Regions from separate parts of the Streptomyces sp. NBC_00536 genome, predicted to be linked through region 1. Evidence: riboswitches for the same ligand, from Rfam matches in the RefSeq annotation. Region 1 holds a riboswitch; each other region holds the start of a gene.
What was found. Region 1 has a riboswitch for cobalamin ahead of OHS33_RS24365 (ribonucleoside-diphosphate reductase subunit alpha). Riboswitches for the same ligand answer to the same signal wherever they lie in the genome.
Positions count from the first base shown of each region.

Region 1 (3,948 bases):
CGGTCCAGGTGTTCTTGATCGCGTCCCGGTAGCGCTCGTAGAAGTCCGGGTAGCGCATGGGACGCAGGGTCAGTTCGAAGCCCGGGTCGAGCAGGTTCTTCTTCTGGGTGGAGCTCATTACTGGCAGGCCTCGCAGGACTCGGGGTTCTCAAGGGAGCAGGCGAGCGCCTCGGCGTCGGCATCGGCCTGCGGGAGCGCCACCGGGGTGGCGGCCTGCGCGGCCCGGGCGATCTTCGTCGCCGGGCGCGAGCGCAGGTAGTACGTGGTCTTCAGACCCTGCTTCCAGGCGTACGCGTACATCGAGGACAGCTTCCCGATGGTCGGCGTCTCCAGGAACAGGTTCAGCGACTGCGACTGGTCGAGGTACGGCGTACGGGCCGCCGCCATGTCGATCAGACCGCGCTGCGGGATCTCCCACGCGGTGCGGTACAGCGCGCGCACGTCGGCGGGGATCCAGCCGAAGCCCTGGACCGAACCGCTGGACTCGCGCAGCGCCTCGCGGGTCTGCGCGTCCCAGACGCCGAGCTTCTTCAGCTCGGCCACCAGGTAGGCGTTCACCTGGAGGAACTCACCGCTGAGGGTCTCGCGCTTGAACAGGTTGGAGACCTGCGGCTCGATGCACTCGTACACGCCGGCGATCGAGGCGATCGTCGCGGTCGGGGCGATCGCGAGGAGCAGCGAGTTGCGCATGCCGGTCTCGGCGATCCGGGCGCGCAGCGCGTTCCAGCGCTCCGGCCAGTACTGCGTGGCGTCCGCGTAGTGGTCCGGGTGCAGCACGCCGCGCGCGGTACGGGTCTCCGACCAGGCCGGGACCGGCCCGTGGCGCTCGGCCAGGTCCGCGGAGGCCTCGTAGGCGGCCAGCATGATCCGCTCGGCGATCTTCGTCGAGAGGGCCTTGGCCTCGGGGGAGTCGAAGGGCAGGCGCAGCTGGAAGAAGACGTCCTGCAGGCCCATCGCGCCCAGACCCACCGGACGCCAGCGGGCGTTGGAGCGGCCCGCCTGCTCGGTCGGGTAGAAGTTGATGTCGACCACGCGGTCGAGGAAGGTCACGGCGGTGCGGACGGTCTCGTCCAGCCGCTCCCAGTCCATCTCACCGGTCTCGGCGAGCACGAACGCCCCGAGGTTCACCGAGCCCAGGTTGCAGACCGCGGTCTCGCCGTCGTTGGTGACTTCGAGGATCTCGGTGCACAGGTTCGAGGAGTGGACGACCCGGCCCGGCTCCGCGGTCTGGTTCGCCGTGCGGTTGGAGGCGTCCTTGAACGTCATCCAGCCCTGGCCGGTCTGCGCGAGGGTGCGCATCATCCGGCCGTACAGGTCGCGGGCGGGCATGGTCTTGCGGGCCAGGCCCGAGGCCTCGGCCTTGTGGTAGGCGGCGTCGAACTCGTCGCCCCACAGGTCGACCAGCTCGGGGACGTCGGCCGGGGAGAACAGCGACCACTCGGCGTCGGCGTTCACGCGGCGCATGAACTCGTCCGGCACCCAGTGGGCGAGGTTCAGGTTGTGCGTGCGGCGCTGGTCCTCACCGGTGTTGTCGCGGAGCTCCAGGAACTCCTCGATGTCCGCGTGCCAGGTCTCCAGGTAGACCGCGGCGGCGCCCTTGCGGCGGCCGCCCTGGTTCACGGCGGCGACGGAGGCGTCGAGGGTCTTCAGGAACGGCACGATGCCGTTGGAGTGCCCGTTGGTGCCGCGGATCAGCGAACCGCGGGCGCGGATGCGGGAGTACGACAGGCCGATGCCGCCCGCGTGCTTGGAGAGGCGCGCGACCTGGTGGTAGCGGTCGTAGATCGAGTCCAGCTCGTCGAGCGGGGAGTCCAGCAGGTAGCACGAGGACATCTGCGGGTGCCGGGTGCCGGAGTTGAAGAGCGTGGGGGAGGACGGCAGGTAGTCGAGGCGGCTCATCAGCCGGTAGAGCGAGGCCACTTCCTCGACGGCCTGGATGCTGCCAATCTTTTCGCCATTAAGACCAGTTTCGGCGAGGCCGCAGGCCACGCGCAGCATGAAGTGCTGCGGGGTCTCCACGACCTGGCGGGTGATCGGGTGGCGCAGCAGGTAACGGCTGTGCAGGGTGCGCAGACCGAAGAAGCCGAAGCGGTCGTCGGCGCCCTCGGTGGTGGCGTGGTCGACCAGCGCGTTCAGCCGGGTCGCGTGCGCGGCGACGAACTCGGCGGTGCGGTCGGCGATCAGGCCCTCGCGGTGACCGACGGCGACGGACGCCGAGAAGGAGGTGGCCCCCTGGCCCGCGGCCTCTTCGGCGATGGCCAGCGTCAGCAGACGGGCGGCCAGCCGGGAGTACGCCGGGTCCTCCGAGATCAGGCCCGCGGCCGCCTCGGTGGCCAGCCCGCGCAGTTCGGCCTCGTCGGCGACGGAGCTGCGGCCCCGCAGCGCGGCGGCGGCGACCCGGCCGGGGTCGGTGTCGGCCAGGTCGGCGGTGAGGTCGGTGAGGGTGCGCAGCAGCGCGGCGCCAGGACCCTCGGTGGCCTCGGGCTGGGCGGACTCGGCGCGCGGTGCGGCAGGCGCGATGGTCACGTGGGGGGCTCTCCCTCGCTCGGCCCGGAAGGCTCGGAGGCGGGGAGAGGAGGCTGCCGTGCGGGCATCTGGACGCACGGGCCCGGGCAGGGCAGTCGTACGTCACCGCATGGCGTCCACCGGCCCAACCGCGAGGCCCGGACGATTCGGCGTCCTGACCGGTTGGTCTGGGCGCACTGTCGGCAGGTCCTCGGACTTGCGGCAGCACCAATGGGTGATTGGGTGCAGTTCATACCGTTGCGGGACAGTTCCGGATTCGCACCGGATTCCCCTGCGGCGACAGCGAGCACGAGCATACATGTGGGGGCCGCTGGATGCGCGACCCACCACATGTTGTGTCGGCGCGGCTACAACTCCACGCGGTACGTGAGCAAGGGGACGCTCGGGAGCGGGGCCCAGTCCCGCTCCGGGGTCCGGGCGAAGCCCAGGCGCCCGTAGATCCGGTGGGCCCCGCGCATGGCCTCCTTGGTGGACAGGACCAGATGGGTCACCCCCTCCAAGGCCCGTGCGCGGTCCATGCAGGCGCGTACGAGCGCCTCCCCGGCGCCCCGGCCCCGGGCGGCGCGGGAGACCGCCAGCATCCGGAATTCGGCCTCGTGGGGACCGGCTATTTCGGCCAGTGGACTGCCGGGTGCGGCGAAGGTCACTCCGCCGAGCAACTGCCCGTCGTACGTGGCCACGAGCACCTCGGCGTCGGCGGCCCGCCCCGCGACATCGCGCAGCACGGTGAGGTAGAAGCCGTTGGTCTCCGGGTCGAGCAGCCCGTCGTCCAGATAGGCCCGCGCGGTGATCTCGCCCAGCTCTTCGTATTCGGCGGGCAGCGCGGCCCGGATGGTGATGTCCATGCGGTCGAGTGTGCAGGACGGGTGTCGGCTGAGTCCCTCAAGGACTGGGTGCGCTGACCCCGTGCACGGCGCAGGGCCCCGCCGCGGGTGCGGCGGGGCCCTGCGGTCATGCGTCAGCAGCAGCGGAAGCCCTCGCGGGGGTCCGCCTCGCGGGAGTCCGTGCGGGCCCGTTCGAAGGCCCGGCGGGTGGGGACCTCGGCGTCGGGGTCGTGGGTGCGGGCGTGGGCGACGTAGCGGTCGTAGGCGGCTTCGCCCGAGAACTCGCGGACGTAGAACCGGATCCGGCCCAGCGCCGCCCGGACGCCGCTCATGCCACCGGTTCCTTGACCCGGCCGCCGCCCGAGTCCAGGCCCGCGGCGGCCAGCTCCGCCTTCTCGGCGGCCGTCGGGATCAGACCGGCGGGGGCGATGATCTTCGATTCGGACCAGGGGACCTCGGAGAGCGTCGCGCCCTGCGGGTCGCGGACGGCCTTCAGGCAGGTCCGGACCGCGTCCAGCAGGACGATGACGATCAGAGCTGCGAAGACGGCGGAGAGGACCCCGTCGACCGTGGCGTTGGTGACCACGGTGTGCATCTG
Region 1 covers NZ_CP107819.1:5,451,804-5,455,751, forward strand. The annotation lists gene OHS33_RS24360 (ribonucleotide-diphosphate reductase subunit beta) at 1-118, opposite strand, end outside; gene OHS33_RS24365 (ribonucleoside-diphosphate reductase subunit alpha) at 118-2,526, opposite strand; cobalamin riboswitch at 2,691-2,822, opposite strand; gene OHS33_RS24370 (GNAT family N-acetyltransferase) at 2,874-3,371, opposite strand; gene OHS33_RS24375 (YbdD/YjiX family protein) at 3,485-3,682, opposite strand; gene OHS33_RS24380 (carbon starvation CstA family protein) at 3,679-3,948, opposite strand, start outside.

Region 2 (3,948 bases), 5.2 Mb from region 1:
CGCCCTGAACGGGCTGATGGAGGACGCCGCGACCGCCGAGATCGCCCGCGTCCAGATCTGGCAGTGGCTGCGCCACGAGCGGGTGGACCGGAGCACGGTCATCGACCTCCTCGACGCCGAATGCGCGGCCCTGGAGGCCGAGGACCCGCGCTCGCTCGCCCTCGAAGCGCGCGAGGTCTTCGTGGACACGGCGCTGTCGGTGCGCCTCCCCGCCTTCTTCACGCCCGAGGCCTACGCCCGCCACCTCGTCCGCCGGGCCTGAGGGGGCCCGGGCCGGGCCTGAGGGGGCCCGGCAGGTCTCCGGGCCGAGGGAGGACCGGAGACACAGGAGAAGGCCGGGGGTGCGGTGAGCGGTGTCACCGTTGATGTCACCGCACCCCCGGCGTGTCTCATTTCACCGTCCGGTATGTGGAAACCGGTGTTCATCCACCGGTCGACGCCTTACCGTTGGCCTCGCAGCTGGTTCGCCCCGTCCGCCAGGCGGGATGCGTCGTAAGAGGGAACCCGGTGAGAATCCGGGACTGCCCCGCAGCGGTGAGCGGGAACGACCGCCGTCATACGCACTGGGACCCGAACCGGTCCTGGGAAGCGACGGCCAGTAGATGCCGGCCCCAGTGGCCTGCGCGCCCGCGAGTCCGAAGACCTGCCCGTTGCCCGAGCGCGATCGACCGCGCCCGGTTTCCCGGTGACCTCGTGGGCGGGTCGGCGTGCTCAGGGCGGATCCTCCCGTCCCGTACCAGGCGTACCACCAGCCGTACGGGACCACGGCGGGCCGCCCGTTCCGGCACCCTTCGCACCCTCGGCCCGTCACCGGGTCCATGGAGACACACTCGCGAAGGAGAGTTCCGTGACCACCGAGTCCGCAGCCGCGGCAGTACGGGCCACCGTGTACGGCTACCCCCGCCAGGGCCAGCGCCGTGAACTGAAGAAGGCCATCGAGGGCTACTGGAAGGGCCGCGTCACCGCGGACACCCTCCGGGAGACCGCCCGCGACCTGCGCCGGGCCAACCGGGCCCAGCTGGCCGGGGCCGGCATCACCGAGGTGCCCACCGGCGACTTCTCGTACTACGACCACGTCCTGGACACCACGGTCATGGTCGGCGCGATCCCCGCCCGCCACCGCGCCGCCGTCGAAGCGGACGCACTCGACGGGTACTTCGCGATGGCGCGCGGCACCCAGGACGTGGCCCCGCTGGAGATGACCAAGTGGTTCGACACCAACTACCACTACCTCGTCCCCGAGTTGGGCCCCGATACCGTCTTCACCGCCGACGCCGCCAAGCAGGTCGCCGAACTCACCGAAGCCCTCTCCGAGGGGCACACCGCCCGGCCCGTACTGGTCGGACCGGTCACCTACCTGCTCCTGGCCAAGCCCGCCCCCGGCGTGGCCGCCGACTTCGAGCCGCTGACCCTGCTGGACCGGCTGCTCCCCGTCTACGCACAGGTGCTCGCCGAGCTGCGCGCGGCGGGCGCCGAGTGGGTCCAGCTGGACGAACCGGCCCTGGTCCAGGACCGCACCCCGGCCGAACTGAACGCCGCCGCCCGCACCTACCGCGACCTCGGCGGCCTCACCGACCGCCCGAAGCTGCTGGTCGCCTCGTACTTCGACCGGCTCGGTGACGCCCTTCCGGTCCTGGCGAAGGCTCCGGTGGAGGGTCTCGCCCTCGACTTCACCGACGCCGCGGCCGCCAACCTCGCCGACCTCGCCGCCGTCGGCGGCCTGCCCGGCAAGCGCCTGATCGCGGGTGTCGTCAACGGCCGCAACATCTGGATCAACGACCTCCAGAAGTCGCTGACCACCCTCGGCACCCTCCTCGGGCTCGCCGACCGGGTCGACGTCTCCGCCTCAAGCTCGCTGCTCCACGTCCCGCTGGACGCCGACGCCGAACGGGACATCGATCCGCAGATCCGGCGCTGGCTCGCCTTCGCCCGCCAGAAGACCGTCGAAATCACCACGCTGGCCCGCGGGCTCGCCCAGGGAACCGACGCGATCACCGCCGAACTCGCCGCCAACCGCGCCGACCTGGCCTCCCGCGCCCACTCCCCGATCACCCACGACCCCGCCGTCCGGGCCCGTACCACCGCGATCACGGACGCCGACGGGCGCCGCGCACAGCCGTACGCCGACCGCGCCGTGGCCCAACGTGCCCACCTGGGCCTGCCGTTGCTCCCGACGACGACCATCGGTTCCTTCCCGCAGACCAACGAACTGCGGGTGGCCCGCGCCGACCTGCGGGCCGGACGCATCGACACCGCCGGCTACGAGGAGCGCATCAAGGACGAGATCCGCGAGGTGCTGTCCTTCCAGGAGAAGACCGGCATCGACGTCCTCGTGCACGGCGAGCCCGAACGCAACGACATGGTCCAGTACTTCGCCGAACAGCTCACGGGCTACCTCGCCACCCAGCACGGCTGGGTCCAGTCGTACGGCACCCGCTATGTGCGCCCGCCGGTCCTGGCCGGGGACATCTCCCGCCCCGAGCCGATGACCGTGCGCTGGACGACGTACGCCCAGTCGCAGACCGCCAAGCCGGTCAAGGGCATGCTCACCGGCCCCGTCACCATGCTCGCCTGGTCCTTCGTCCGCGACGACCAGCCCCTCGGGGTGACCGCCCGGCAGGTCGGACTGGCCCTGCGCGACGAGGTCAACGACCTTGAGGCGGCCGGTACTTCGGTCATCCAGGTCGACGAGCCCGCCCTGCGCGAGACCCTCCCGCTGCGCGCCGACGGGCACGCCGACTACCTCGCCTGGGCCACCGAGTCCTTCCGCCTCACGACCTCGGGCGTCCGGCCGGAGACCCAGATCCACACGCACATGTGCTACGCCGAATTCGGTGACATCGTCCAGGCCATCGACGACCTCGACGCCGACGTCATCAGCCTGGAAGCCGCCCGTTCCCACATGCAGGTGGCGCGCGAACTCGCCGGGCACGGCTACCCGCGCGAAGCCGGGCCGGGCGTCTGGGACATCCACTCGCCGCGCATCCCCTCCACCCAGGAGGCGGCGGCCCTGCTCCGCAAGGGGCTGGAGGCCATCCCGGCCGAGCGGCTCTGGGTCAACCCCGACTGCGGGCTGAAGACGCGCGGCTGGCCCGAGACCCGGGCCTCCCTGGAGAACCTCGTCGCCGCGGCCCGCGAGGTCCGCGCGGAGACCGGCACCGCGACCGTCTGACCCAACGGTCTGGTCCGACCGCCTGATCCGCCCTCGGGCCGGACCGTCCGGGTGCCCCGGATGGTCCGGCCCGAGGTGGTGACCGCTGGAAGGGCGTAACTCAGGCTCGCAGGCCGTCCAGTTCTGCGCAGATCGCCTCGCGCAGAGGGTTGTGGAGGACCGAGTATCCCGGCAGGAACTGCACGTCCCCGGCCACCGCGAAACCCGCGTCCAAACGCCGCAGCACGGCAGGGTTCTCGCCCCGGAGAGCACTCCCGATCCGGTCCATCCGCCAGTCATCAGTCATATCGGGAAACCTACACGGCGACCCGGCGACCCTCCTCGCGGCGCCGCAGCAGATCGGCGGTCGCCGTGTCGGCCGGCAGGAACGCCTCCAGGTGCAGCTCGGCCAGGGTGACGTCCACGGCGGTCGCGAACGAGGTCAGGGTGGTGAGCAGTCGCAGCTCGCCCTCCGCCGTGCGCAGCCGCAGCGGTACCGCGAAGCCGAGGTGTTCGGCGGAGGCGGAGGCGGGGGCGGTCGGCGGGAGATATGAGGCCAACTCCTCGTGCAACGCGTCGAGTTCGGGGTCAGGGTGGGCCGTGGCGCGGGCGCGCAGGCTCTCGGTGATGTGCCGCCCCCATGCGGCCATGAGCGCGGACGGTGCGGTGACGCTGGCGACGACCGAGGGCGGTCGCGCCACCGTGTTCATACGGACCGCCAAAGGCGGCGTGAGGCAGGAACAACTCGCCCTCGCCGCCAATGTCCTGTCGCCCGTGGTCAGCCAGGACGGGAAGCG
Region 2 covers NZ_CP107819.1:271,319-275,266, reverse strand. The annotation lists gene aceB (malate synthase A) at 1-262, shown strand, start outside; cobalamin riboswitch at 444-665, shown strand; gene metE (5-methyltetrahydropteroyltriglutamate--homocysteine S-methyltransferase) at 848-3,172, shown strand; partial or broken gene OHS33_RS01260 (diadenosine tetraphosphate hydrolase) at 3,327-3,458, opposite strand; gene OHS33_RS01255 (MmyB family transcriptional regulator) at 3,469-3,801, opposite strand; gene OHS33_RS01250 (WD40 repeat domain-containing protein) at 3,800-3,948, shown strand, end outside.
Region 2: it holds a riboswitch for cobalamin, as region 1 does, so the genes downstream of both, metE (5-methyltetrahydropteroyltriglutamate--homocysteine S-methyltransferase) here and OHS33_RS24365 (ribonucleoside-diphosphate reductase subunit alpha) in region 1, are expected to answer to the same signal.

Region 3 (3,948 bases), 1.3 Mb from region 1:
CCTCGACCAGGGTGCGGGCCACGGCCTCCACCTCGTCGGCGGAGGTGCGGGTGGGCGCGGCCTCGTCCAGGCCGAGCGCCTCGCGCAGGCCCGGAAGTGCCGTCGTACCGCCCCAGATCTGGCGGGCGCGCAGGATGGACAGGACCAGGTTGACCCGGTCCGTTCCGGCCGGGGCGCCGCCGAGCACGTGCAGTCCGTCGCGGATCTGGGCGTCCTTGACCTCGCACAGCCAGCCGTCGACATGGAGCAGGAAGTCGTCGAAGCCGTCGTCGTCCGGCCGGGCCTCCAGGCCCAGGTCGTGGTCGAGCTTCGCGGCCTGGATCAGGGTCCAGATCTGGGCGCGGATCGCCGGCAGCTTGGCCGGGTCCATGGAGGAGATCTGCGCGTACTCGTCCAGGTGCTGCTCCAGGCGCGCGATGTCGCCGTACGACTCCGCGCGGGCCATCGGCGGCACCAGGTGGTCGACCAGGGTCGCGTGGACGCGGCGCTTGGCCTGGGTGCCCTCGCCCGGGTCGTTGACCAGGAACGGGTAGACGAGCGGGAGGTCGCCGAGCGCGGCGTCCGGCGCGCACGCCGCCGACAGGCCCGCGTTCTTGCCCGGCAGCCACTCCAGGTTGCCGTGCTTGCCCAGGTGGATCATCGCGTCGGCGCCGAAGCCGCCGTCCTCGGCCGCGGCCTGGATCCAGCGGTAGGCGGCGAGGTAGTGGTGCGAGGGCGGCAGATCGGGGTCGTGGTAGATCGCGATCGGGTTCTCGCCGAAGCCGCGCGGCGGCTGGATGAGGATGAGCAGGTTCCCGCGGCGCAGCGCGGCCAGCACGATGTCACCGTCGGGGTCGCCGCCGGTGGTGGTGCGGGAGCGGTCCAGGAACATGTTGCCCGGGGCCTGCCCCCAGTGCTGCTCGACCCCGTCGCGCAGTTCGCCGGGGAGTCCGGCGTACCAGCGCCGGTAGTCGGCGGCCGGGATCCGGACCGGGTTGCGGGCCAGCTGCTCCTCGGTGAGCCAGTCCTGGTCGTGGCCGCCGGCCTCGATGAGCGCGCGGATCAGCTCGTCGCCGTCGCCCGAGACCAGGCCGGGGATCTCCTCGGCCGGACCGAAGTCGTAGCCCTCGGCGATCAGTCGGCGCAGCAGGGCGACGGCGCTGGCGGGGGTGTCGAGACCGACCGCGTTGCCGATGCGGGAGTGCTTGGTGGGGTACGCGGAGAGGACGAGCGCGATCCGCTTCTCGGCGTTCGGGGTGTGCCGCAGCCGGGCGTGGCGTACGGCGATCCCCGCGACCCGGGCGGCCCGCTCGGGATCGGCGACGTACGCCGGGAGGCCGTCCTCGTCGATCTCCTTGAAGGAGAACGGGACGGTGATCAGGCGGCCGTCGAACTCCGGCACCGCGACCTGGCTGGCCGAGTCGAGCGGGGACAGGCCCTCGTCGCTCTCCTCCCAGGCGGCGCGCGAACCGGTCAGGCACAGCGCCTGCAGGATCGGCACGTCGAGCGCGGCGAGCGCGCCCGCGTCCCACGACTCGTCGTCGCCGCCCGCCGAGGCCTCGGCGGGGCGGGTGCCGCCCGCGGCCAGGACCGTCGTCACGATGGCGTCCGTGGTGGCCAGTTCGGCGAGCAGCTCCGCTTCGGGGGAGCGCAGCGAGGAGACGTACAGCGGGACGGGCACGCCGCCCGCCTGCTCGACGGCGTCGGAGAGGGCGTGCACGAAGGCGGTGTTGCCGCTCATGTGGTGGGCGCGGTAGTAGAGCACCGCGATCCGGGGGCCGGTGGCCGGGGCCGCCGCGCGCTCCAGCCGGCCCCAGGTGGGGGCGGCGGCGGGCGGGTCGAAGCCGTGGCCGGTCAGCAGCACCGTGTCGGAGAGGAAGCGGGCCAGCTGCGCCAGGTTGGCGGGGCCGCCGTGCGCGAGATAGGCGTGGGCCTCGGCCGCGATGCCGATGGGGACGGTGGACGCCTCCATCAGCTGGGCGTCCGGGGCCTGTTCGCCGGTCAGCACGACGACCGGACGGGTCTGGCCGGCGGCGAGGAGCAGGTCGAGCCCCTCCTGCCAGGCGCGCAGGCCGCCGAGGAGGCGTACGACGACCAGGTCCACGCCGTCGAGCAGCGCGGGGAGGTCGTCCAGGGGGAGCCGGGAAGGGTTCGCGAACCGGTACGGGACCGGGCCGTCGTCCGAGGCGCGGGCACTGAGCAGATCGGTGTCGGACGTCGACAGCAGCAGGATCATGCGGCGGCGGGCCTTCCTCGGGGTTTCCGCGCCCCGGGCAGTGAGGACGACGGGAGTTCCTGACTCACCCGGCGGGGCCGCGCTTGGCGGCTGCCGGGTTCACAGTGGCGGGACCGCGCCGGAATCGCACCGGGCTTCCTCCCATGTCGCCGTCCTCGGCGATGACGGGCCGAATGGCCCGTCGGGGGTCATCCTAGGTGCCGCGACGGGCAAACGGCAGGTGGGGGCCGGTAGGGGTGCCCTGCGGTGCGGGTGGTGGGGGCGCGGGGGCGTGTGGTGGCCGCGGTGCGTGGGCCGGCGCGGGGCCGTGGGGCCTCCGGCGGCGCCTCAAACGCCGGCGGGGCTGGTACTTGGCGCCGCCCGCCGGAGGCCGGCGCGGGCCGTGGGGCCTCCGGCGGGCCCTCAATCGCCGGGCGGGCTGGATGTGGCCGCGCTGGTTCCGTTGGCTGCGCCGCACGGCCCGACGGGCCGGGGAATTCAGCCTGTCCGGCGTTTGAGGACCCGCCGACGGCCCGACGGGCCGGGGAATTCAGCCCGTCCGGCGTTTGAGGACCCGCCGGAGGCAAAGGCGCGGGCACCGCGCACCCGCACCCGCGAACCGGAGCCGAGCCATGGCCCGGGGCGGCTTCGCGGAGAGGGGCGGCGTGGTGACGGACACAGGTCGGGCGGCCCGGATCGTGGGTATGCTCGCCGCCATGCCCCCGCCCTCCTCCGCCGCATCCCGGGACGAACCCGTCATACGGGACCGCGGTGACGCCTGCCCCGGTGCGCTGCGCCTGCACGCGGCGGACGACGGGCACCTCGCCCGGATCCGGATCCCCGGCGGTCTGCTCACCGCCGACGCGGCCGGGGTACTCGCCGACGCGGCGGACCGGCTCGGGGACGGGCACCTCGACCTCACCTCGCGCGGCAACGCGCAGCTGCGCGGCCTCGGCGCGGGCTGCGGCGGCGAACTGGCCGCCCTGCTCGGCGCCACCGCCCTGCTGCCCGCCGCGGCCGCCACCCACGAACGCGTCCGCAACATCGTCGCCTCACCCCTGTCCGGGCTCGACCGGCAGGGGCGCACCGACGTCACCCCCTGGGTCGGCGCGCTGGACCGGCTGCTGTGCGCGAGCCCGGCCGCGGCCGCGCTCTCCGGGCGCTTCCTCTTCGCCCTCGACGACGGGCGCGGCGACGTGACCTCGCTCGCCCCCGATGTGAGCGTCCACGCCCTGCCCACCGGAACGGCCGTGCTGTGGACGCACGATGACACCGACGCCGTGACGGTCGCTCATCAGGACGCGCCCCGCGCGGCGTTGACGGCCGCCGAGTACTTCCTCGACCTGGTGCGCGAAGCCGGGACCAAGGCGTGGCGGGTGAGTGAACTCCCCGCCGAATGCCGCCTGGAATCGGCTGAGTTGATCAACAGGCTGCGCGCGCACGGCATTTCGGCCGAGCGGGCCGACGGGTTCGCCCGCCGGACCGCCCCGGGCCCCGGGCCCGGAGTGGTGGCGGGGCCCGACGCGGACCGCGTCGCGCTCTCGGTACTGGCCCCCCTCGGGCGGCTGACCACCGGTCAGTGGCGCCTGCTGGCCGATGTGGCCGCCGCCGCGGCCGGGACCCTGCGGCTCACCCCCTGGCGCGGCATCGTCGTCCCCGGCGTCGACGCGGCCACCGCGCCCGACGCCCTCGCCCGGCTCGCCGGAGCCGGACTCGTCACCGCCCCCGGCGGCCCGTGGGAGAACGTGACCGCC
Region 3 covers NZ_CP107819.1:6,761,947-6,765,894, forward strand. The annotation lists gene cobN (cobaltochelatase subunit CobN) at 1-2,215, opposite strand, end outside; cobalamin riboswitch at 2,256-2,390, opposite strand; gene cobG (precorrin-3B synthase) at 2,911-3,948, shown strand, end outside.
Region 3: it holds a riboswitch for cobalamin, as region 1 does, so the genes downstream of both, cobN (cobaltochelatase subunit CobN) here and OHS33_RS24365 (ribonucleoside-diphosphate reductase subunit alpha) in region 1, are expected to answer to the same signal.